Regions from separate parts of the Massilia sp. BGA-UO-ETr-WB1 genome, predicted to be linked through region 3. Evidence: predicted binding sites of a transcription regulator. Region 3 holds the regulator's gene; each other region holds the start of a gene.
What was found. The regulator sigma-54, encoded in region 3, starts transcription at its own class of promoters, with help from an activator protein. The targets are predictions, from matches to a motif close to TGGCANGNAANCTGCTTT.
Positions count from the first base shown of each region.

Region 1: a site for sigma-54 is predicted at 2,397-2,414, ahead of glnA (type I glutamate--ammonia ligase). Genes of this name have one in related genera too.
Region 2: a site for sigma-54 is predicted at 2,602-2,619, ahead of AC56DV_RS30670 (circularly permuted type 2 ATP-grasp protein). Genes of this name have one in related genera too.
Region 4: a site for sigma-54 is predicted at 1,810-1,827, ahead of AC56DV_RS17895 (PEP-CTERM sorting domain-containing protein). Genes of this name have one in related genera too.

Region 1 is NZ_JCAQOT010000026.1:525,574-530,654, forward strand. It holds gene glnL (nitrogen regulation protein NR(II)) at 1-265, opposite strand, end outside; gene AC56DV_RS24710 (DUF4124 domain-containing protein) at 320-811, opposite strand; gene glnA (type I glutamate--ammonia ligase) at 913-2,328, opposite strand; gene AC56DV_RS24720 (rhodanese-like domain-containing protein) at 2,611-3,069, shown strand; gene AC56DV_RS24725 (TonB-dependent receptor plug domain-containing protein) at 3,169-5,081, opposite strand, start outside.
Region 2 is NZ_JCAQOT010000027.1:872,408-877,488, reverse strand. It holds gene AC56DV_RS30685 (glycoside hydrolase family 2 protein) at 1-5, opposite strand, end outside; gene AC56DV_RS30680 (YdcF family protein) at 245-1,030, shown strand; gene AC56DV_RS30675 (right-handed parallel beta-helix repeat-containing protein) at 1,071-2,537, shown strand; gene AC56DV_RS30670 (circularly permuted type 2 ATP-grasp protein) at 2,651-4,078, shown strand; gene AC56DV_RS30665 (alpha-E domain-containing protein) at 4,072-5,004, shown strand; gene AC56DV_RS30660 (transglutaminase family protein) at 5,026-5,081, shown strand, end outside.
Region 3 is NZ_JCAQOT010000024.1:840,109-845,189, forward strand. It holds gene lptA (lipopolysaccharide transport periplasmic protein LptA) at 1-235, shown strand, start outside; gene lptB (LPS export ABC transporter ATP-binding protein) at 238-1,026, shown strand; gene AC56DV_RS16975 (RNA polymerase factor sigma-54) at 1,042-2,532, shown strand; gene hpf (ribosome hibernation-promoting factor, HPF/YfiA family) at 2,602-2,958, shown strand; gene AC56DV_RS16985 (enoyl-CoA hydratase/isomerase family protein) at 3,051-4,127, shown strand; gene rapZ (RNase adapter RapZ) at 4,132-4,995, opposite strand.
Region 4 is NZ_JCAQOT010000024.1:1,056,830-1,061,910, forward strand. It holds gene AC56DV_RS17885 (SDR family NAD(P)-dependent oxidoreductase) at 1-115, opposite strand, end outside; gene AC56DV_RS17890 (LysR substrate-binding domain-containing protein) at 227-1,132, shown strand; gene AC56DV_RS17895 (PEP-CTERM sorting domain-containing protein) at 1,129-1,773, opposite strand; gene AC56DV_RS17900 (TetR/AcrR family transcriptional regulator) at 2,046-2,693, opposite strand; gene AC56DV_RS17905 (isovaleryl-CoA dehydrogenase) at 2,776-4,419, shown strand; gene AC56DV_RS17910 (glutathione S-transferase N-terminal domain-containing protein) at 4,499-5,081, shown strand, end outside.

The sequences.
Region 1 (5,081 bases), on a different contig from region 3:
GGCGCAGGTCGGAAAACTTGTGCTCGCGCGCCTGCGCGATGATGTTCACCAGCTCGTCGGGATTGGTGAACAGCGTGGCGAACTTCTGGCGCGACAGCGCCTTCACCGAGCTTTCCAGCAGGTTCTCGGCGGCGGCGTTGACGTAGGTGATCAGGCCGTCCGCGTCCAGCAGGATCACGGCCGAGGCCAGCAGCTCCAGCCCGGCCAGCGATTGCGGGCGCGCCATGGCGGCCGCCGCGCGGGCGATATTGGTGACGATGCTCATGGTGCCTCCCCTTGGGGTGGGTGCGGAAACGGCGGCGCGAATGTCAGCCGGGCATCAGCGGATATTCTGGATCTCGCGCTTGAGCGCTTCCACGTTCTTTTCGGACCGGCTGATGCTGTCCTTCAGGCTGGCCACGCGCTCCTGGTATTTCGCATAATTGCGCTCGTCCCCGCGCCGCTCCGGCTCGCCGTTGTTGAACTCCTTGCGCAGTTCATTCAGCTTGGCCTGCTCGCCGTTCAGCTCCTCCATCAGGATCGCGCGGCGGTCGGCGTCGCGCGCCTTCTGCTCGCTGCTGTCGACGCGCGGGAAGTCGCCCGGCGTGGCGGCCGGGCTGGGCGACGGCGCCCTCGGCCTGGCGTTCTCCGCGCGGCGGGCCGGCGCCGGGATCGCGCCCGGGATATCCAGCGGCTTGCAGGAGGCGTGCTTGCGGGTGTCGGTCAGCTCCTTGTGGCCGCTGGCGTCCACGCACAGGAAAATCTGTCCCTGGGCCGAAGCCAGGCCCGTGGCGAACAACAAAACGAAAGGTGCGAAATTCCAGATAGTCATGCCCCGACTATACAACATCCGGTAAAAAAAACGCGAGGAGAGCAGCTGCCGTCCTCGCGTCTGGTTGCAGGCCGGCACAAGGCCGGCGCTGGCGTCGCCGATTACAGCGAGTAGTACATGTCGAATTCGACCGGGTGCGTGGTCATGCGCATGCGGGTCACTTCGGTCATCTTCAGTTCGATGTAGGCATCGATCATCGAATCGGTGAACACGCCGCCGCGGGTCAGGAACTCGCGGTCCTTGTTCAGGTGATCCAGGGCTTCTTCCAGCGAAGCGCAAACGGTCGGGATCAGCGCGTCTTCTTCCGGCGGCAGATGGTACAGATCTTTCGATGCGGCTTCGCCCGGATGGATCTTGTTCTGCACGCCGTCCAGGCCGGCCATCATCAGTGCGGCGAAGCACAGGTATGGGTTCGCCAGCGGGTCCGGGAAGCGGGTTTCGATGCGGCGGCCCTTCGGATTGGCCACGTGCGGAATACGGATCGAAGCCGAACGGTTGCGGGCCGAGTACGCCAGTTTCACTGGAGCCTCGTAGCCTGGCACCAGGCGCTTGTACGAGTTGGTGCCTGGGTTGGTGATCGCGTTCAGCGCCTTGGCGTGCTTGATGATGCCGCCGATGTAGTACAGCGCGAAGTCGGACAGGCCGGCATAGCCGTCGCCGGCGAACAGGTTCTTGCCGTCTTTCCAGATCGACTGGTGCACGTGCATGCCCGAACCGTTGTCGCCAACGATAGGTTTCGGCATGAAGGTAGCGGTCTTGCCATAGCTGTGGGCCACGTTCCAGACCACGTATTTCAGGTTCTGGGTCCAGTCGGCGCGCTCGACCAGGGTCGAGAACTTGGTGCCGATTTCGTTCTGGCCGGCGCCGGCCACTTCGTGGTGGTGCACTTCAACTGGGATGCCCAGCGATTCCAGGATCAGGCACATTTCCGAACGCATGTCCTGGAAGGAATCGACTGGTGGCACAGGGAAGTAGCCGCCCTTGACGGTAGGACGGTGGCCGCTGTTGCCGCCTTCGATGTCCTTGTCGGTCGACCAGGAAGCTTCGTCGGAGTCGATCTGCACCTTGGCGCCCGACATGTCGATTTTCCATTTGACGGAATCGAAGATGAAGAACTCCGGCTCAGGACCGAAGTAGGCGGTGTCGCCCAGGCCGGACGATTTCAGGTAGGCTTCGGCGCGCTTGGCGATGGAGCGCGGATCGCGGTCGTAGCCCTTGCCGTCCGACGGTTCGATCACGTCGCACTGCATGAACAGGGTGGTCTCTTCCATGAACGGGTCGATGTTCGCGGTTGCTGGGTCAGGCAGCAGGATCATATCGGATGCTTCGATGCCCTTCCAGCCGGCGATCGAGGAGCCATCGAAGGCGTGACCGGATTCGAACTTGTCGATATCGAAGTGCGATACAGGCACGGTGACGTGCTGTTCTTTGCCGCGGGTGTCGGCAAAGCGGAAATCAACGAATTTCACTTCGTTCTCTTGTACCATTTTCAATACTTCTGCGGCGGTCAGTGCCATGCGTCTCTCCTAGTGAAAAAGTGGGGCAGCCCACGCTGTTGCGTGCAGCTTGAAACTCGTCAATCCATTAAGCAGGAAGCGTGCCAGAAGATTTCCCCTCTTGCACTACTTTTGCGCATAATCAAATGTGCACCGCAATGGTGCATTTGCCGAATTACGCACAATTTCGGTGCGAAATATTGATGAAACGAAAAAATGCATCGGCTTGGTGCAAAAAACTTCCATGGACGATCGGGCACTATAATAAACGCAATATTGACAGCTGAAGTGGGAAAAATCGCCATGATCACTATTGCCGACATCCTCGCCCGGGCGCGCAGCCGCGACGCCGCCCTGCCCTACGCCGGCGCCGTCACGCCGGCCGAAGCGTACGCGCTGCTGAGTGCGGACAGCGGGGTCAAACTGATCGACGTGCGCACCAATGCCGAGCGCGACTGGGTGGGCCGGGTGGCCATCGCCGAGGCCCAGCATGGTGCAGTCCAGTGGAGCACCTACCCGGGCGGCGTGCCCAATCCGCAGTTCCTGGAACAGCTGGAAGCGGTAGCCCAAAAAGACCAGGTGCTGCTGTTCCTGTGCCGCTCCGGCGTGCGCTCGCGCCACGCCGCCAAGCTGGCGACGGAACACGGCTACAGCCAGTGCTACGACATCCTGGAAGGTTTCGAAGGCGACAAAGACGCCGCAGGCCATCGCAAGCAGGTCGGCGGCTGGTGCAAAGCCGGCCTGCCCTGGCTCGGCGCCTGATACTGCTCTACCACAAAAACTTTCCCTAACGAAAAATGGGGTCAGGGTTAATTAATCTGTCCAAGACAAATTAATTAACCCTGACCCCATTTTGCTTTTTTACAACGAGTAGTTCAGGCGGGCGTACACGTAGCGGCCGGAGCGGCCGAACGGGGAGTAGTTCGAGTACGGGGCGTTGCCGGTCGTGTTGAGGGCGGCCGGGTAGGCGTCAGGATACTGGTCGAACAGGTTGTCCGCGCCCACCGCCAGCGACAGCTTCTTGGTGAAGGCGTAGCGGCCTTCGAGGTCGACCAGCGTTTTTGCGCTCATCCAGAAGTCCAGGTTGGCCGTGGTGCCGGGCGCCAGGATCTTGCCGTAGCGCGTGGCGCGCGCCGTCAGGCCGAACGGACCGTAGGACCAGGTGCTGCTGCCGATGAACTTGGTCTTCGGCGTGCCGTCGGTGAAGGTCAGCACGTTGACGCGGTCGAACAGCACCGGCGCCGGCGACAGCGCGGCCAGCTGCGCCGTCACCGGCACCTTGGTCACGTCGGTCTTGGTGTAGTTGCCGGCCACCGTGAAGTCGAGCTTGCCGTAGCCGTTGGTCTGCACCGGCCAGCTGGTGACGATGTCGATGCCCTTGGTGGTGGTATCCACGCCGTTGATGAAGAAGCGCCCGCCGCCCACGCCGATGAAGCCCTGGCTGGTCAGGAAGTTGCGCACGTTGGCCGCCGTCAGGTTCTCGGACAGCACGATGCGGTCCTTGATCTTGATGTGGAAGGCGTCCGCCGTCACGCTCACGGCGCCGAAGCGCATCACCGAGCCGAGCGAGAAGTTGACCGATTTCTCGGCGTCCAGCGGCTTGGCGCCCAGCGCGATGGCGGCCGGGTGGCTAGGCTTGAAGGTGGTGATCTCGAACGGCACGCCGTTGATGAAGTTGGTGGAGGTCGACGTGAAGAACTGCTGCTGCGGCGACGGCGCGCGGAAGCCGTTCTGCACCGAGCCGCGCAACGCGAACTCCGGCACGAAGTCGTAGCGGCCAGCCAGCTTGCCCGAGACGCTGTTGCCGAAGTCGGAGAAGTGCTCGCCGCGGATGGCTACCGAACCGAGGAATTGCTTGGTCAGGTTGGCTTCCAGGTCGACGTAGGCGCTGTAGGCCTTGCGCGCGTTGTCCGATTCGTCGGCCGGGCGGAAGCCGGGGAAGACTTGCGCACCCGGTGCGGCCGGGGTGCCGTTGGCCAGCACCTGGCCGCCGTAGCGCCAGGAGTCGGCTTCGCCGGCAAACAGTTTATACCCTTCGCGGCGCGCTTCGGCGCCCACCGCCACGTTCAGCGGCGAGGCCAGGCCGACTTCGACTTGGCGCACGCCGGACAGGTTCAGCGTCAGCTGGTCGTACCAGAAGCCGCCCGCGTCGAACTGGGTCTTGCTGGACGGGCCGATGGAACGGTTCAGCGTGTTCTCGATGGTGTACTGCATCTTGTTCTTGCCGTAGCCGATGGAGGCGTCCATGTCCCACGCGCCGGCGCTCCAGGTCACGCCGCCGGTGGCGCTGTAGTCGTCCACGTCCGGCGCGATGATGGGCAGGAAGCCGTCCGGGTAGATCGAGATGACGTTCTGGTCCTGCAGCGCGCGGCGGAAGAAGCCGGCCGAACGCGCTTCGCGTTTCTGGTAGCTGGTCCAGCCATACAGCTTGGCGCCGCCTTCCAGCGAGTAGCCGGCGTTGGCGAAGACGGTGGCCTGCTTCAGTTCCGGCTCGCCGTACCAGGCGTTGAAGCGGTTGATGGTTTTTTCGCGCGGGTCGAAGGCGCCGTTCACCAGCGGATATTGCTGGCGCACGTCGTAGCCGCTGCGCTCGGTGTGCTCCTGGTCCTTGTATTCGGCGGCGATGGTCAGGTAGCCGCTGTCGCCCAGCTGCAGGCCTTTCCAGCCGCTGACGGTGGCGGTGCCGCCGTCGTTGCGCTTGCGCGAGGTCTTGGCGTCCCAGGTGGCGCCGGCGGGCAGCGCGCCAGCGATGAAGTCGTACTCGGTGCGGCGCT
Region 2 (5,081 bases), on a different contig from region 3:
TCCATGTGGTCTCCACCGGGTAGGTTCAATCCGGTGAAAATCTTAACAACCTTCGCCACCCGGCGCTGCCCCAATTCCGCTCCGAAATCTTGCAGCGAAATCCCATAGCGCCTTTAGGTAAGCGCTCTCTTCAATGCCGCCGCGCGCGGGCGGGGCCGGATCAGGCGCCGCGAATCGGGGGCCGCCATCCGGGGAGCCGGCGGCAAGCCTTGACATTCGGCGGCGCAATTGCTCCAATGCCAGGATGCCCGCCTCCTTCACCATCACCCAACTGGCCCACGTAGTCCTCTTGCCGCCGATGTGCCTGTTCCTGGCGATGCTGGCAGGCTGGCTGCTGCGGCGCCGCTGGCCGCGCTTCGGCAACGCGCTGGCGGGCGGCGGCCTGGCCGCGCTGGTCGTCCTGAGCACCGACGCCGGCGCGCGCCTGCTGGTGCGCCCGCTGGAGAATATGACAGCGCCGCTGGCCTCCGCAGGCCAGGCAGTGCCGGCGTCAGCGCCGGCATCGGCGCAAGCCATCGTCGTGCTGGCCGCCGGGAATAGCGAACACGCGCCGGAATACGGCGGCAACAGCCCGGACAGTATCGCGCTGGCGCGCCTGCGCTACGGCGCCCGCCTGCAGCACCGCACCTCCCTGCCCCTGCTGGTCAGCGGCGGCAATGCCAACCCGGCGCGCAAGATTCCGGCCAAGGCCGTGGCCATGGCGCAGGCGCTGCGCGACGACTTCCGAACCGAGGTGCGCTGGGTGGAGGCCGAGTCCGCCACCACGGCCGAGAACGCCGCGTTCTCGGCCCGCCTCCTCAAGCCTGCCGGCGTGCAAACCGTGCTGCTGGTTACCGACGCCATGCACATGCCGCGCGCCCGGCGCGCGTTCGAGCGGGCCGGCCTGCAGGTGGTGGCCGCGCCCACCGTGTTCCGCGCCTGGGGGCCGCTGTCGGCGTCGTCCTTCCTGCCCAGCGCGGACGCGCTGGCGTCGTCCTACTACGCTGCCTATGAATGGATAGGCCTGGCCTGGTACCGCCTCAAAGAATAAGTTCAGAACAAGCTGCACCTCAACCTCGCAACGGAAACCCATGTCCCGCACCAAGACCAAACCGCCCCGCAAGTCCTCCGGCAAGCTGCTGCCGCTCGCCATCATCGCCCTGCTGGGCCTGGCAGGCGGAGCAGCCGCAGCGTTCTACGCCGTCAACCAGGTCGGCATGGCGCCGCGCCAGGTTGGCCCCTATGTGGAACGGCGCGCCGAAGGCCACAACCAGATGGTCGAAGGCGTGGGCCGCAAGCTGGCCGCCACGCTGGCAGCGCTGGACGGCGGCGGCGCCAGCGCACCGGCCCTGCCCGCCTGGAACGCCGGCGCGCAGCCCAACGGCCGGCCGGCCGCCGCAGGCAACCCGGTGTCGGTGTCCACCCCGGGCGCGCTGGTGCAGGCGATGGCCAGCGCGCGCGCCGGCGACGTGATTACGCTGCAGCCCGGCACCTACAGCTTCAGCGGCGTGCCCTTTATCGCAGCTGGCGCGGCGGGCAGCAAGGAGCGTCCCATCACCGTGCGCGCCGAGCGGCCCGGCACGGTGACCATCGAATCCAGGCTGAGCGAAGGCTTCCTGGTCAGCGGCCCGTACTGGACCTTCGAGAACCTGGCCATCCGCGGCGCCTGCACCGACCCCGCCGCCTGCGAGCACGCCTTCCACGTTGCCGGCCGCGCCAGCGGCTTTGTGGCGCGCAACAACACCATCAGCGATTTTAACGCCCACTTCAAGATCAACGCCCAGGGCGGCAGCGCGCCGGACCACGGCCTGATCGAAGGCAATACGCTGACCAACAGCACGGTGCGCCAGACCGGCCAGCCCGTCACGCCGATCGACCTGGTGGCGGGCAGCAACTGGACCATACGCGGCAACCTGATCTCCGACTTCATCAAGATGGGCGGCGACGGCGTCAGCTACGGCGCCTACGCCAAGGGCGCGGGCTCGGCCAACCTGTTCGAGCGCAACGTGGTGCTGTGCGAGCACAAGCTGCGCGGCTACGGCGGCCAGCGCGTCGGCCTGTCGCTGGGCGGCGGCGGCACGGCCGTGCCCTATTGCCGCGACCAGCGCTGCATCACCGAGCAGGACGGCGGCACCATCCAGTCCAACCTGATCGCGTCGTGCTCGGATGAAGGCATCTACCTGAACCGCGCCGCCACCAGCAAGGTGCTGCACAATACGCTGATCGATACGGCCGGGATCGTGGTGCGCTACCCGGAAAGCAGCGCGCTGGTGGACGGCAATATCGTCGACGGCCGCCTGCGGGCCGACCGTGGCGGCATCCTGCACGCGGGCGACAACCTGGACACCAGCCTGAACCGGCTGTACCTGGGTTCGCACCCGCAGCGCGCCCTGTTCCGCGACGCGCTGGGACTGGACCTGGCATGGGCCGGCGCCGCCCCGCGCCGCAGCGGCCCGTCCTCCGCCCCGCCGCCGGGCGCCGACCTGTGCGGCGCGCCCCGCCCTGCACAGCCCGCCTACGGCGCCGTGGAAGACTTCGCCGCCTGCTTGAAACGCTAGGCGCCGGGCGCGCCGGCGGTCCGGGCCGCCTGCACCAACCCGGTGCATCCGCTCCTTGCAAAGCTGGCATGCTTCTTGATACAGCATGAGTATCGCAGCCACGGAACGAGCAGATGCCTACCTTCTTCAACGAAATGCATGCAGACGGCGGATCGGAAGTGCGGGAACACTACCGCGAATTCTGCCGCTGGCTGGCCCAGCAGCCGCCGGAAACCATCGAACGCAAGCGCGCCGAAGCGGACTTGATGTTCCGCCGCGTCGGCATCACCTTCGCCGTCTACGGCGACGATGCCGGCACCGAACGGCTGATCCCGTTCGACATCGTGCCTCGCATTATCCCGGCCGGCGAATGGCGCCAGCTGCAAACCGGACTGGTGCAGCGCGTGAAAGCGCTGAACATGTTCATCCACGACATTTACCACAACCAGAACATCATCAAGGCCGGCATCATCCCCGCCGAGCAGATCTACCGCAACGCCCAGTACCGGCCGGAGATGCAGGGCATCGCGGTGGCGTCCGACATCTACGCCCACATCGCCGGGGTGGACATCGTGCGCGCCGGCCAGGGCGAGTTCTACGTGCTGGAGGATAACCTGCGGGTGCCGTCCGGCGTCTCCTACATGCTGGAAGACCGCAAGATGATGATGCGGCTATTCCCCGAACTGTTCGCCCGCAACAAGATCGCGCCGGTGGACCACTACCCCGACCTGCTGCTGGACAACCTGCGCTCGGTGGCGCCGATGGGCGTGGACGACCCCACCATCGTCGTGATGACGCCCGGCATGTACAACTCGGCCTACTTCGAGCACGCCTTCCTGGCGCAGCAGATGGGCGTGGAGCTGGTGGAGGGCAAGGACCTGTTCGTGGCCGACAATTCCGTCTACATGCGCACCACGCACGGCCCCAGGCGGGTGGACGTGATCTACCGCCGCCTGGACGACGATTTCCTCGACCCGCTGGCCTTCCGGCCCGATTCCTCGCTGGGCGTGCCCGGCCTGCTGTCGGTGTACCGCGCCGGGCGCGTCACGCTGGCCAACGCCATCGGCACCGGCGTGGCGGACGACAAGTCGATCTACCCCTACGTGCCGGACATGATCCGCTTCTACCTGTCCGAAGAGCCGGTGCTGAACAACGTGCCCACCTACCAGTGCCGGAAAAAGGAGGACCTGCAGTACACGCTGGCCCACCTGTCCGACCTGGTGGTGAAGGAAGTGCACGGCGCGGGCGGCTACGGCATGCTGGTCGGCCCGGCCTCCACCCGCGAGCAGATCGAGGACTTCCGGCGCCGCCTGATCGCCAAGCCGGACGGCTACATCGCCCAGCCCACGCTGGCCCTGTCCAACTGCCCCACTTTCGTGGAAAGCGGCGTGGCGCCGCGCCATATCGACTTGCGGCCGTTCGTGCTGTCCGGGAAAACCATCTCCATGGTGCCCGGCGGCCTGACCCGCGTGGCCCTGCAGGAAGGTTCGCTGGTGGTGAACTCCTCGCAGGGCGGCGGCACCAAAGACACCTGGATACTGGAAAAGGACCTCCCATGCTGAGCCGCACCGCCGACCACCTGTTCTGGATGGCGCGCTACACCGAGCGCGCCGAGAACACCGCCCGCATGCTGGACGTGAACGTGCAGACCTCCATGCTGCCGCAGTCCGAGCAGGACGCCGCCCGGGGCTGGAGCGCCATGCTCGGCATTTCCGAGCTGCAGCAGGCCTACGACCGCAAGTACAGCACGGTGGACGGCCGCTCCGTGATCGACTTCATGGTGCGCGACCCGTCCAACCCCTCGTCGATCGCAGCCTGCCTGAAGGAAGCGCGCGAGAACGCCCGCGCCGTGCGCGGCACGCTCACCACCGAAGTGTGGGAGATCCAGAACCAGACCTGGCTGGACTTGCAGAAGCGCCTGAACAGCGGCGTGCTGGAGCACGATCCCAGCCAGTTCTTCGAGTGGGTGAAATACCGTTCCCACCTGTCGCGCGGGGTCACGCTGGGCACCATGCTGCGCGACGACGCGGTGCACTTCATCCGCCTCGGCACCTTCCTGGAACGGGCCGACAACACGGCGCGCATCCTGGACGTGAAATTCCACGGCGCGCGCGACGCGGAGGACGGCGACTTCTACTACTGGGCCGCGCTGCTGCGCTCCGTGTCCGGCTTCGAGATCTACCGCAAGGTCTACCGCGACATCATCACCCCGGCCCGCGTGGCGGAGCTGCTGATGCTGCGCGCCGACATGCCGCGCTCGCTGCTGGCCTGCATGGACGAAGTGGTGCAGAACCTGCACCAGGTGCACAACGACCTGTCCAGGGACACCGAACGGCTGGCCGGCAAGCTGCATGCCGAACTGCAGTTCGGCCGCATCGACGACATCCTGCAAGCCGGGCTGCACGACACGCTGACCGAATTCCTTCAGCGCATTTACGAACTGGGCAATCGCATCAGCCGCGATTTCCTGGTGCCGCTGGCGGCCTAGAAAGGCACTGAGGAAATCGACATGCAACTATCCATTCGCCATGAAACCAGTTACAGCTACACCGCGCCGCAGGCCTA
Region 3 (5,081 bases):
GAACGAGCTGGTCAAGCTGTTCGTGCACGCCAAGGTGCGCCGCCTGGAAGGCAGCAAGCCGAGCGACGAAGTGTCCGGCGAGTTCATTTCCTACGACAGCCGGCGCGAGCAGTTCAGCGTGCGCAACACCGCCAGCGGCGAGGGCAAGCCCGGCGGCGGCCGCGGCACCATGGTGATCCAGCCGTCCACGCCCAAGCCTGCAGCACCGGCGCAGCCACCGGCGGCGGGGAAATAACGATGGCCGACGCAACCCCAAGCACCGCAGGCAACCCAGCCGCGCCAGGCTGCACCAGCACCCTGGTGGTGCGCGGCCTGCAGAAAACCTACGGCAAACGCCAGGTGGTGCATGACGTGTCGCTGCAGGTCGAATGCGGCGAAGTGGTGGGCCTGCTGGGCCCCAACGGCGCCGGCAAGACCACCTCCTTCTACATGATCGTCGGCCTGGTGCCGTCGGACGCGGGCAGCATCGACATCGCCGGCGTGGACGTGTCGAGCATGCCGATCCACCAGCGCGCCACCCTGGGCCTGTCCTACCTGCCGCAGGAGGCGTCGGTGTTCCGCAAGCTGACGGTGGAGGACAACATCCGCGCCGTGCTGGAGATCCAGCGCGTCAACGGCAAGGCCTTGAAGAAGGCCGAGATCGACGAGCGCCTGGACCGCCTGCTGGCCGACCTGCAGATCGAGAAGCTGCGCGAGAACCAGGCGCTGTCGCTGTCGGGCGGCGAGCGCCGCCGGGTGGAGATCGCACGCGCGCTGGCCACCAATCCGCGCTTCGTGCTGCTGGACGAGCCGTTCGCCGGCGTCGATCCGATCGCCGTGATCGAGATCCAGCGCATCGTGCGCTTCCTCAAGGAGCGCGGCATCGGCGTGCTGATCACCGACCACAACGTGCGCGAGACGCTGGGCATCTGCGACCGCGCCTACATCATCAACCAGGGCAGCGTGCTGGCGTCCGGCCGCCCGGACGACATCATCGCCGACGAATCGGTGCGGCGCGTCTACCTCGGCGAACACTTCCGCATGTAATTCGTGAATTAGCCCATGAAACAGTCACTGCAACTCCGCACCTCTCAGCACCTGGCGCTGACGCCGCAACTGCAGCAGTCGATCCGATTGCTGCAGCTGTCCACGCTGGAGCTGCACCAGGAACTGGAACAGCTGCTGGGCGAGAACCCCTTGCTCGAGCGGCTGGACGACCCGCTGGACCGCTCGTTGCGCCTGCTGGGCGACGGCGCCATCAACCAGACCCAGCCTAACGGCGCGGACGCGTCGCCGGCCGAAGTGGGCGCGCCGGCGCAGGACAGCGCGCCGGCCGGCGAGGGCGATCCCTTCGAGGGCGCGGGCGGCGACGGCGACAGCGCCAGCGGCGCCGAGGCCGACACCGACTGGAGCGACGCCGGCCGCAGCAAGGCGCCGGACGACGAGGACTCGCGCCCGCAGCTCGAAGCGAGCCACTGCACCCTGCGCGAGCACCTGATGGAGCAGATGCGCGTGACCGTGCAGCAGCCGCGCGACCGCGTGCTGATGGAACTGATCATCGACGCGCTGGACGAGAACGGCTACCTGGAAGAGCCGCTGGAAGAGATCCACGCGCGCCTGCCGGAAGAGGCGGACGTGGAGCTGGAAGAGCTGCGGACGGCGCTCACGCTGCTGCAAAGTTTCGACCCCATCGGCGTGGGCGCGCGCAGCGCCTCCGAGTGCCTGGCGCTGCAGATCAAGCGCATGCCCGGCGTGCCTTTGGTGACGCGCCGCATGGCCATCTGCATCGTGGAAAAGCACCTGGCCTGGTTCGCGCAGCGCGAATTCAACAAGCTGAAAAAAGCCCTCGACTGCGACGATGAAGACCTGCGCGAAGCGCAGGCGGTGATCCGCCAGTGCAATCCGCATCCGGGCGCCGAGTTCGCCTCCGACGTGTCCGACTACGTGGTGCCGGACGTGATCGTGAAGAAGGCGCGCAACGGCTGGCAGGTCACCTTGAACAACGACGTGATGCCGCGCCTGCGCGTGAACGCGCTGTACGCCAACATGCTCAAGCAAGGCAAGGGCGAGTCGGCGATGGGCGCGCAGCTGCAGGAAGCCAAGTGGCTGATCAAGAATATGCGCCAGCGTTTCGACACCATCCTGCGCGTGGCGCAAGCGATAGTAGAAAGACAAAAGAACTTTTTCAGCCATGGCGCGGTCGCCATGAGACCCCTTGTGTTGCGTGAAATTGCTGATACACTGGGACTACACGAGAGCACTATTTCTCGCGTAACAACTCAGAAATACATGCTGACTCCGCATGGGATGTTTGAGTTGAAATATTTCTTTGGCAGTCACGTCGCCACCGAAGCAGGAGGAGAAGCATCCTCGACGGCGATACGGGCGCTGATTGTGCAATTGACAGGAGCTGAAGACCCGAAAAATCCTTTATCCGACAGTAAGATTGCGGACATGCTGGGTGAACAGGGCATGGTAATTGCGCGACGGACTGTTGCCAAATATCGCGAAGCCCTGAAAATCCCTCCGGTAAGTCTGCGTAAAGCTTTGTAGTTTTACTTGGGTTCCCCTGCGCTCCAATAACATTCGACAGCGTATGAGCCCTTATCTTTAGGAGTGTGTATGAATCTCACCATCAGTGGACATCATCTCGAAGTGACCCCCGCCATCCGTGAATACGTGCAGAACAAGCTGGAACGGGTCAAGCGCCATTTCGATCAAGTTATTGATATTGCTGTCATCCTGACTGTAGATAACCTCACCGAGAAAGACAAAAGGCAAAAGGCCGAAATCAATCTGCGCATGTCCGGCAAGACCGTGTACGTGGAAAGCCTGTCGCAAGACCTGTATGCTGCCATCGATACGCTGATCGACAAACTGGACCGCCAAGTCATGAAGTACAAAGCCAAAGTGCAGGAGCATGGCCACGACGCCATCAAGCATCTGCCGGACACGTACGAACCTGCCCCGACCGCGTAAAGGTCAGCGGCACTCCCAACAAAGGGCGCATCTGGCGCCCTTTTTTGCGCCCGCGCTAAAATGGTGCTCTAACAATTCCAGAGACATCCAGCATGAGCGAGCACGTCCTTACCCAGGTTGCCAACGGCACCGGCTTCATCACCCTCGACCGCCCCAAGGCGCTCAATTCCCTTTCCCTGGCCATGGTGCGCAGCCTGACGGCCGCGCTGCTGGCCTGGCGCGACGACAGTGCCGTGGCCGCCGTGGTGATACGCAGCAGCAGCGAGAAAGCCCTGTGCGCCGGCGGCGACATCCGCTTCTTCCACCAGGTGGGCAACGCCACGCCGCAGGGCGGCAGCGCGCTGCTGGAGGACTTCTTCACCGAGGAGTACGCGCTCAACCACCTGATCCACTATTACCCTAAACCGTATATCGCATTAATGGACGGCGTGGTGATGGGCGGCGGCATGGGCATCGCGCAGGGCGGCCCCGGCTGCGGCGTGCGCATCGTCACGGACCGCACGAAAATGGCCATGCCGGAAGTGAACATCGGCTTGTTCCCGGACGTGGGCGGCAGCCATTTCCTGTCGCACGCGCCGGGCAGCCTGGGGCGCTACCTGGGCCTGACCGGGCTGACCGTGGGCGCGGCGGATGCGCTCTACGTGGGCCTGGCGGACCATTACGTGCCGGCCGATGCGTGGGACGCGCTGCGCGGCCTGCTGGAGGCGGCGCCGGGCGCCGGGCTGCGCGACGCCATCGCAGCCTTCGCCGCGCCGTTCCAGGCCGGCAAAGGCGTGCTGGAGGCCGAGCGCGCCGCGATTGAGCGCCACTTCGCGGCGGACAGCGTGGCGGCCATCATGGCCTCGCTGGCGGCGGACGAAGGCGCGTTCGCGCAGGCGGCGCTGAAGGCCATGCAAAGCCGCTCGCCGCTGATGATGTGCGTGACCCTGGAGCTGCTGAACCGCGGCGCCGCGCTGGACGTGGCGGACTGCCTGCGCATGGAACGCAACCTGGTGCGCCGCAATTTCGAACATGGCGAAGTGCTGGAAGGCGTGCGCGCGCTGGTGATCGACAAGGACAACGCGCCCAAGTGGTCGCCAGCGGCGCTGGAGGAGGTGACGCCGGAGATGGTGGCCGCGTTCTTCGCGCCGCCGTGGCCGGCGCACGCGCATCCGCTGCGCCACCTTTAAAACGTCAGGACTGCTCGCGGTGGCGCAGCACCACCTGCTCGGTCGGGTGGAAATGCCGCGCCAGGCGTTCGGCCATGTACACCGAGCGGTGCTGGCCGCCGGTGCAGCCCACCGCCACCGTCAGGTAGCTGCGGTTGTCGGTCTTGAACGACGGCAGCCACTTGGCCACGAAATCGCGGATGTCCTTGAACATTTCGTCCGCGCTGGGCTGGGCGTCGAGGAAGGCGATCACCGGCGCGTCGCGGCCCGTCATCGGGCGCAGGGCCAGGTCGTAATAGGGGTTGGGAATCGCGCGCACGTCGAACACGAAGTCAGCGTCCAGCGGCACGCCCACCTTGAAGGCAAACGATTCGAAGAACAGCGTCAGCGGCGCGTTCTCGCTTTGCACCAGGTCCTTGATCCAGGCGCGCAGCTTGTTGGCGCTCAGTTCCGAGGTGTCGATGACGTGGCCCAGCTGCTCGATGGCCGACAGGCGCTCGCGCTCTTCGGAGATGCATTCGATCAGCGTGCGGCGCGCGGCCGGATTCTGGCCCGGCTTCAGTTCGTGCGACAGCGGGTGGCTGCGGCGCGTTTCCGAGAAGCGCGCCACCAGCGAATGGGTGTTCGCCGTCAGGTACATGATCTTGACGTCGTGGCCTTGCCCGCGCAGCGCCTGCACGGCGTCCGGCAGGTTGGCCAGCGACTCGGCGCTGCGCGCGTCGACCGCCACGGCCAGCGCCTGCGTGCCTTCGTCGGTCAGCTGCGACACCAGTTGCGACAGCAAGGCCGGCGGCAGATTGTCCACGCAATAATAGCCCGTGTCCTCAAGGACATTGAGGGCGACGGATTTTCCAGAGCCGGATATACCGGTAATGAGCACGATACGCATAGCTAAAGATAATACATCAAGACTACGCGATAGGTGCGTTAGCGAACAAATCGCGGCGCGATAGGCACTTGATCGCCGCTCATCGC
Region 4 (5,081 bases), 220 kb from region 3:
GGCCATTGACGATAACGCTGGCCCCGTCCTCCAGCAGTTGGGCGGCAATGGCGTAGCCGATGCCGGAAGTCGATGCGCTTACCAGCGCGGTTTTACCTTGCAGATTCAAATCCATGACAGCACTCCTCGGTTGATTGGTGGAGCCAGTATGGTTGCGCGCGATTGCTTTGATAATTGCTTGTAATGGAATATGATTTGGGAATTGAATTCACATATGGGGCAGCGCTTGGACAGCCGTAGCGGCGAAATGCTGGTATTCACCAAGGTGGTCGAGACGGGCAGTTTTTCAGCGGCGGGCAAACTGCTGCAGCTGAGCGCGTCGGCGGTCAGCAAGCTCATTACGCGGCTCGAGGGGCGGCTTGGGGCGCTGCTGTTCCAGCGTTCCACGCGGCACTTGGCCGTCACGCCGGAAGGGCGGCGCTATTACGACAGCTGCGTGCGCATCCTGGCCGACATCGAAGAAGCGGAGCAGGGGGTGGCGGGCGATGCGGTGGCGCCGGGCGGCGTGCTGCGGGTGAACGTGTCGCTGCCTTTCGGCACGCACCTGATCCTGCCGCTGCTGCCGGAGTTCACGCAGCGCTACCCGGACGTGGTACTGGACTTGTCTCTGACGGACGCGCTGGCGGATCTGCAGCGCGAGGCGGTGGACGTGGCCATCCGCATGGGGCCGCTGGCCGACGCCAGCTTCCGCGCCCGCGTGCTGGGCCGCAGCCGGCGCGCAGTGGTGGCCGCGCCGCGCTACCTGGAGCAGTGGGGCGTGCCGCAGGAGCCCGGCGCGCTGGCCAGGCACCGCTGCTTCAATTTCAATTTCAGGCGCTCGCTGGACGAGTGGCCATTTCGCATCGGCGGGCAGACGGTGCACCTGCCGGTACAGGGCGGCATCCTCACCAACAACGGCGAAACCATGCGCCAGCTCACGTTGGACGGCCTGGGCATCAGCCGCCTGGCCATGTTCCACGTGGCGGCCGACGTGCAAGCCGGACGGCTGGTGGAGCTGCTGACCGACTACAACCCGGGCGATACGGAAGAGATCACTGCTATCTTCAGCAATCAGCGCCATATGCCGTTGCGGGTGCGCGTGTTCATCGATTTCCTGCTCGAACGCGCGAGCCCGCTACTGGCCGCGGCTTAGCCTTTGCGGCGGCGCCGGTGGAGGGCCAGCGCGCCCAGCGCGGCGGCCGACAGCAGCAGGCTGGAAGGTTCAGGGATGGTCGAGGCCGGCGTGCTGCCGTCCAGGCGGAAGGGGATGCCGCCGGCGCGCACCAGCACCGTGCCGGTGTCTTCATGCTGGTGCAGGAAGCTGCCGTTCGGGTCGTCGGTATTGGCGGTACGGAATTCCAGATCCAGCCCATAGAAGCTCAGCAGGTAATTGCCGGCGTCCAGCATCAGCCCGCTGGTGTTGAAGCTCACGTCGTAGAACGTGGTGAAGGGGTAGCTGACGATGGTGTTCGGTATGGCCGTGTAGTCGCCGATATTGAGCGTGCGGGTGTAGACGGCGCTGCCGATGCTGCCGTTTCCGGCGTCGTTGTAAACGGTAAAGGTGTAAGCGCCGAAGAAGGGATCTTCCGTCAGGCCCATCTGGAAGAACACGCTGTCGATGTTGCGCGTGCCGGCCAGGCTGAAATCGTCGTACAGGCGCTGCTGCTGCAGCGCGGTGGAAAAGTAGCCGCTGGCCGGCGAGAAGTCCTGCCCCAGGCCGTTATCGTAGATGACGTCGGCGTGGGCCAGCGAGGTGCAGGCAGCGAGCAGAGCCGCGAGGAACAGGCGTTTCATGCTTAATCCCAGGAAATATTTGTAAATGAGAAATATTAAGCATGTTTCATGCCTGTTCCGCAAACGCGCTGAAATCAAGGGTTTGCGGGGGCAGTGTTACCAGGACTGTAAAGTTTCTCGACAGTCCGGTGTGGCAGTCTGTTATATCAAGGCGCCGAACACTTTGCCGATCAGCTTGCCGCCGGTGCCGGGCGGATCCTTGCGTCGCCGCCGCTGAGGATGTTCCTGGCGTCGGTCAGCGTCATTTTCTTCATGGCGTCCACCAGCAGCGGCTAGCCGTAGCCCTCGGCCGCCAGGTAGGCATGCACCAGCACGCCGAGCTGGCGCCGCAGCGCGGCCGCGTCGGTGCGCGGGCCGTCTTCCATGATGCGCTGGGTGAGCAGGCTGTAGGACGCGGTATGGACCACCCAGGCGGCCTGCCCCAGCGCAGCAGCCGGCTCCTGCTCCTGCTCCGGCCCCGGCCGCACGGCGCGGGCCAGCGCGGCGGCCCACATATCGGTGGCCAGCCGGTACAGGCGCGCGTAGGCTTCCGGCGTGGAGATGCGCCGCTCCAGGTGCAGCAGCGCCTGCCATTCCGCCGCGCTGCCCGCAAAGCGCTGCACCATGCGGTCCAGCATGGCGTCCACCAGCCCGGCCGGCTTGGCAAGCTCCGCAGTTTCGGCCAGCTCGGTGACCACCGCCTTCATGCGCGTGCGCAGGCAGACGGCGGCCAGCGCCTCCTTGTTGGGGAAGTACTCGTAGAAGGTGCCGACGCCCACGCCGGCCACGGCCGCCACCTCGCGGATGGTCACGCCCTCGTAGCCGCGTTCCAGCAAAACCCGAACAAAGGCTTCCTGCACGGCCAGCGAAGTGGCCCAGGAGCGCGCCTGGAGCGGCCTGCGGCGGGGCTTCTGGCGGACCGCGCGGCTGGAATCTGTCATGGGGGGAATCCGAACATGCTGAACAAACTTTAATCCTATACTAGTTCGATCGGAATCATTCGACCGGACCACGGAGACTGACATGCAATGGGAAACCCACGAGATCAGCAACCAGGCTGCTGAACTGAAAGACTACAACCTCTACCTGACCGACCCGCTGCTGCAGGACGCGGTGCGGCGCGGCGGCGCGGGCTGGCACGCCGATGCGCTGGCCGGGCAGGGTGCGCTGCTGGGCAGCGAGGCGGTGATCCGCATGGGCGAGCTGGCCAACCGCCACCCGCCCGAGCTGCACACGCACAGCCGCACCGGCGAGCGCATCGACGTGGTGGAGTTCCACCCCAGCTGGCACGAGTTCCTGGCCATCACGCGTCGTCACGGCCTGGTCTCGCAGCCTTTCACCGAGCGGCGCGCCGGTGCGTGGACCGCCTACGCCGCCAGCCAGTACATGCACAACCAGATCGAAGCCGGTTCCTTCTGCCCGGCCAGCATGACCTTCGCCTGCATCCCGGTGCTGCAGCAGGAACCGGCGCTGTTCGCGCAGCTGCAGCCGCTGCTGTTCTCCAACGAGCACGACGCGCGCGACATTCCCGCCGCCGCCAAGAAGTCCATCATGGTGGGCATGGGCATGACGGAAAAGCAGGGCGGCACCGACGTGCGTTCCAACACCACGCGCGCCACGCATACCGGCGGCGCGGGGGGACGGGGCGGCGAGTACAGCATCGTCGGCCACAAGTGGTTCTTCTCGGCGCCCATGTGCGACGCGCACCTGGTGCTGGCGCGCACCGATGCCGGCCTGTCCTGCTTTTACGTGCCGCGCTGGCGCCCGGACGGCAGCAAGAATCCCATCCACATCCAGCGCCTGAAGGACAAGCTGGGCAACCGCTCCAATTCCAGCAGCGAGGTGGAGTTCCACGGCGCCTGGGGCGTGATGGTGGGCGAGGAGGGGCGCGGCATCCCCACCATCATCGAGATGGCCACCAACACGCGGCTGCACAACAGCATCTCCAGCGCGGCCTTCATGCGCCAGGCGCTGGTGCAGGCGCTGAACCACACGCGCCAGCGCAAGGCCTTCGGCCGCACCTTGATCGAGCAGCCGCTGATGCGCTCCGTGCTGGCCGACATGGCGCTGGAAAGCGAGGCGGCGCTGCGCGTGTCCATGCGGCTGGCGGAGGCGTTCGGCCAGCAGGGCGAGGCGGCGCAGGCGTGGAAGCGCATCGTCACGCCGGCCGCCAAGTTCTGGATCTGCAAGCGCGCGGTGGAGATGGCGGGCGAGGCGATGGAGGTCTTTGGCGGCAACGGCTACGTGGAGGACGGGCCGATGGCGCGCCTGTTCCGCGAAGCGCCCGTCAATTCGATCTGGGAAGGCTCGGGCAATGTGATGTGCCTGGACGTGCTGCGCGCCATCGCGCGCCATCCGGACAGCATGCAGGTGCTGCTGGACGATTTGCAGCGCCGCGCCGGCGACGAGGTGCGCCTGCATGCCGAGATCGCCGGCCTGCGCGACGCGCTGCGCCAGCCGCCGGAACAGCTGGAAGCGGGCGCGCGGCGCTACACGCAGAAGCTGATGCTGGCGGCGCAGGCGGTGCTGATGCGCGAATCGGCTTCGCAGGCCAGCGCGGAGGCGTTCATCGCCAGCCGCTACGACAGCGAATGGGGGCGGGTGTTCGGTTCGCTCGACGCGCGCGTCGATTGCGGCGCGGTGCTGGCGCAGGCGTGGCAGGGGTAGATGCACGTTCGCGGCGCCGCCGGCAAAGCCGGTGGCATCGCGTTACACTCCCATCTCTCACTGAAGATGGAGATCCCCCATGTCCGACCTTAGCATCGCCCAGCGCTGGCCCGCCCAACACCCGGAACGCATCCAGCTGTATTCGCTGCCCACGCCGAACGGCGTGAAAGTATCCATCATGCTGGAAGAAACCGGCCTGGCCTACGAGCCGCACCTGGTCGACATCATGAAGGACGAGAGCAATACGCCGGAATTCAAGTCGCTCAACCCCAACGGCAAAATCCCCGCCATCGTCGACCCCAACGGCCCGGGCGGCAAGCCGCTGGCGCTGTTCGAATCGGGCGCCATCCTGCTCTACCTGGCCGAGAAGAGCGGCCGGTTCCTGCCCGCCGATCCGGCCGCACGCTACGAAACCATCCAGTGGGTGTTCTTCCAGATGGCCGCCATCGGCCCGATATTCGGCCAGGTGGGCTTCTTCCACAAGTTCGCCGGCCGCGAATACGAGGACAAGCGCCCGCTGCAACGCTACGTGAACGAGAGCAAGCGCCTGCTGGCGGTGCTGGAGACGCGCCTGGAAGGCCGCGACTACATCATGGACCATGGCTATTCCATCGCGGACATCTCCATGATAGGCTGGGTGCGCAACCTGATCGGCTTCTACG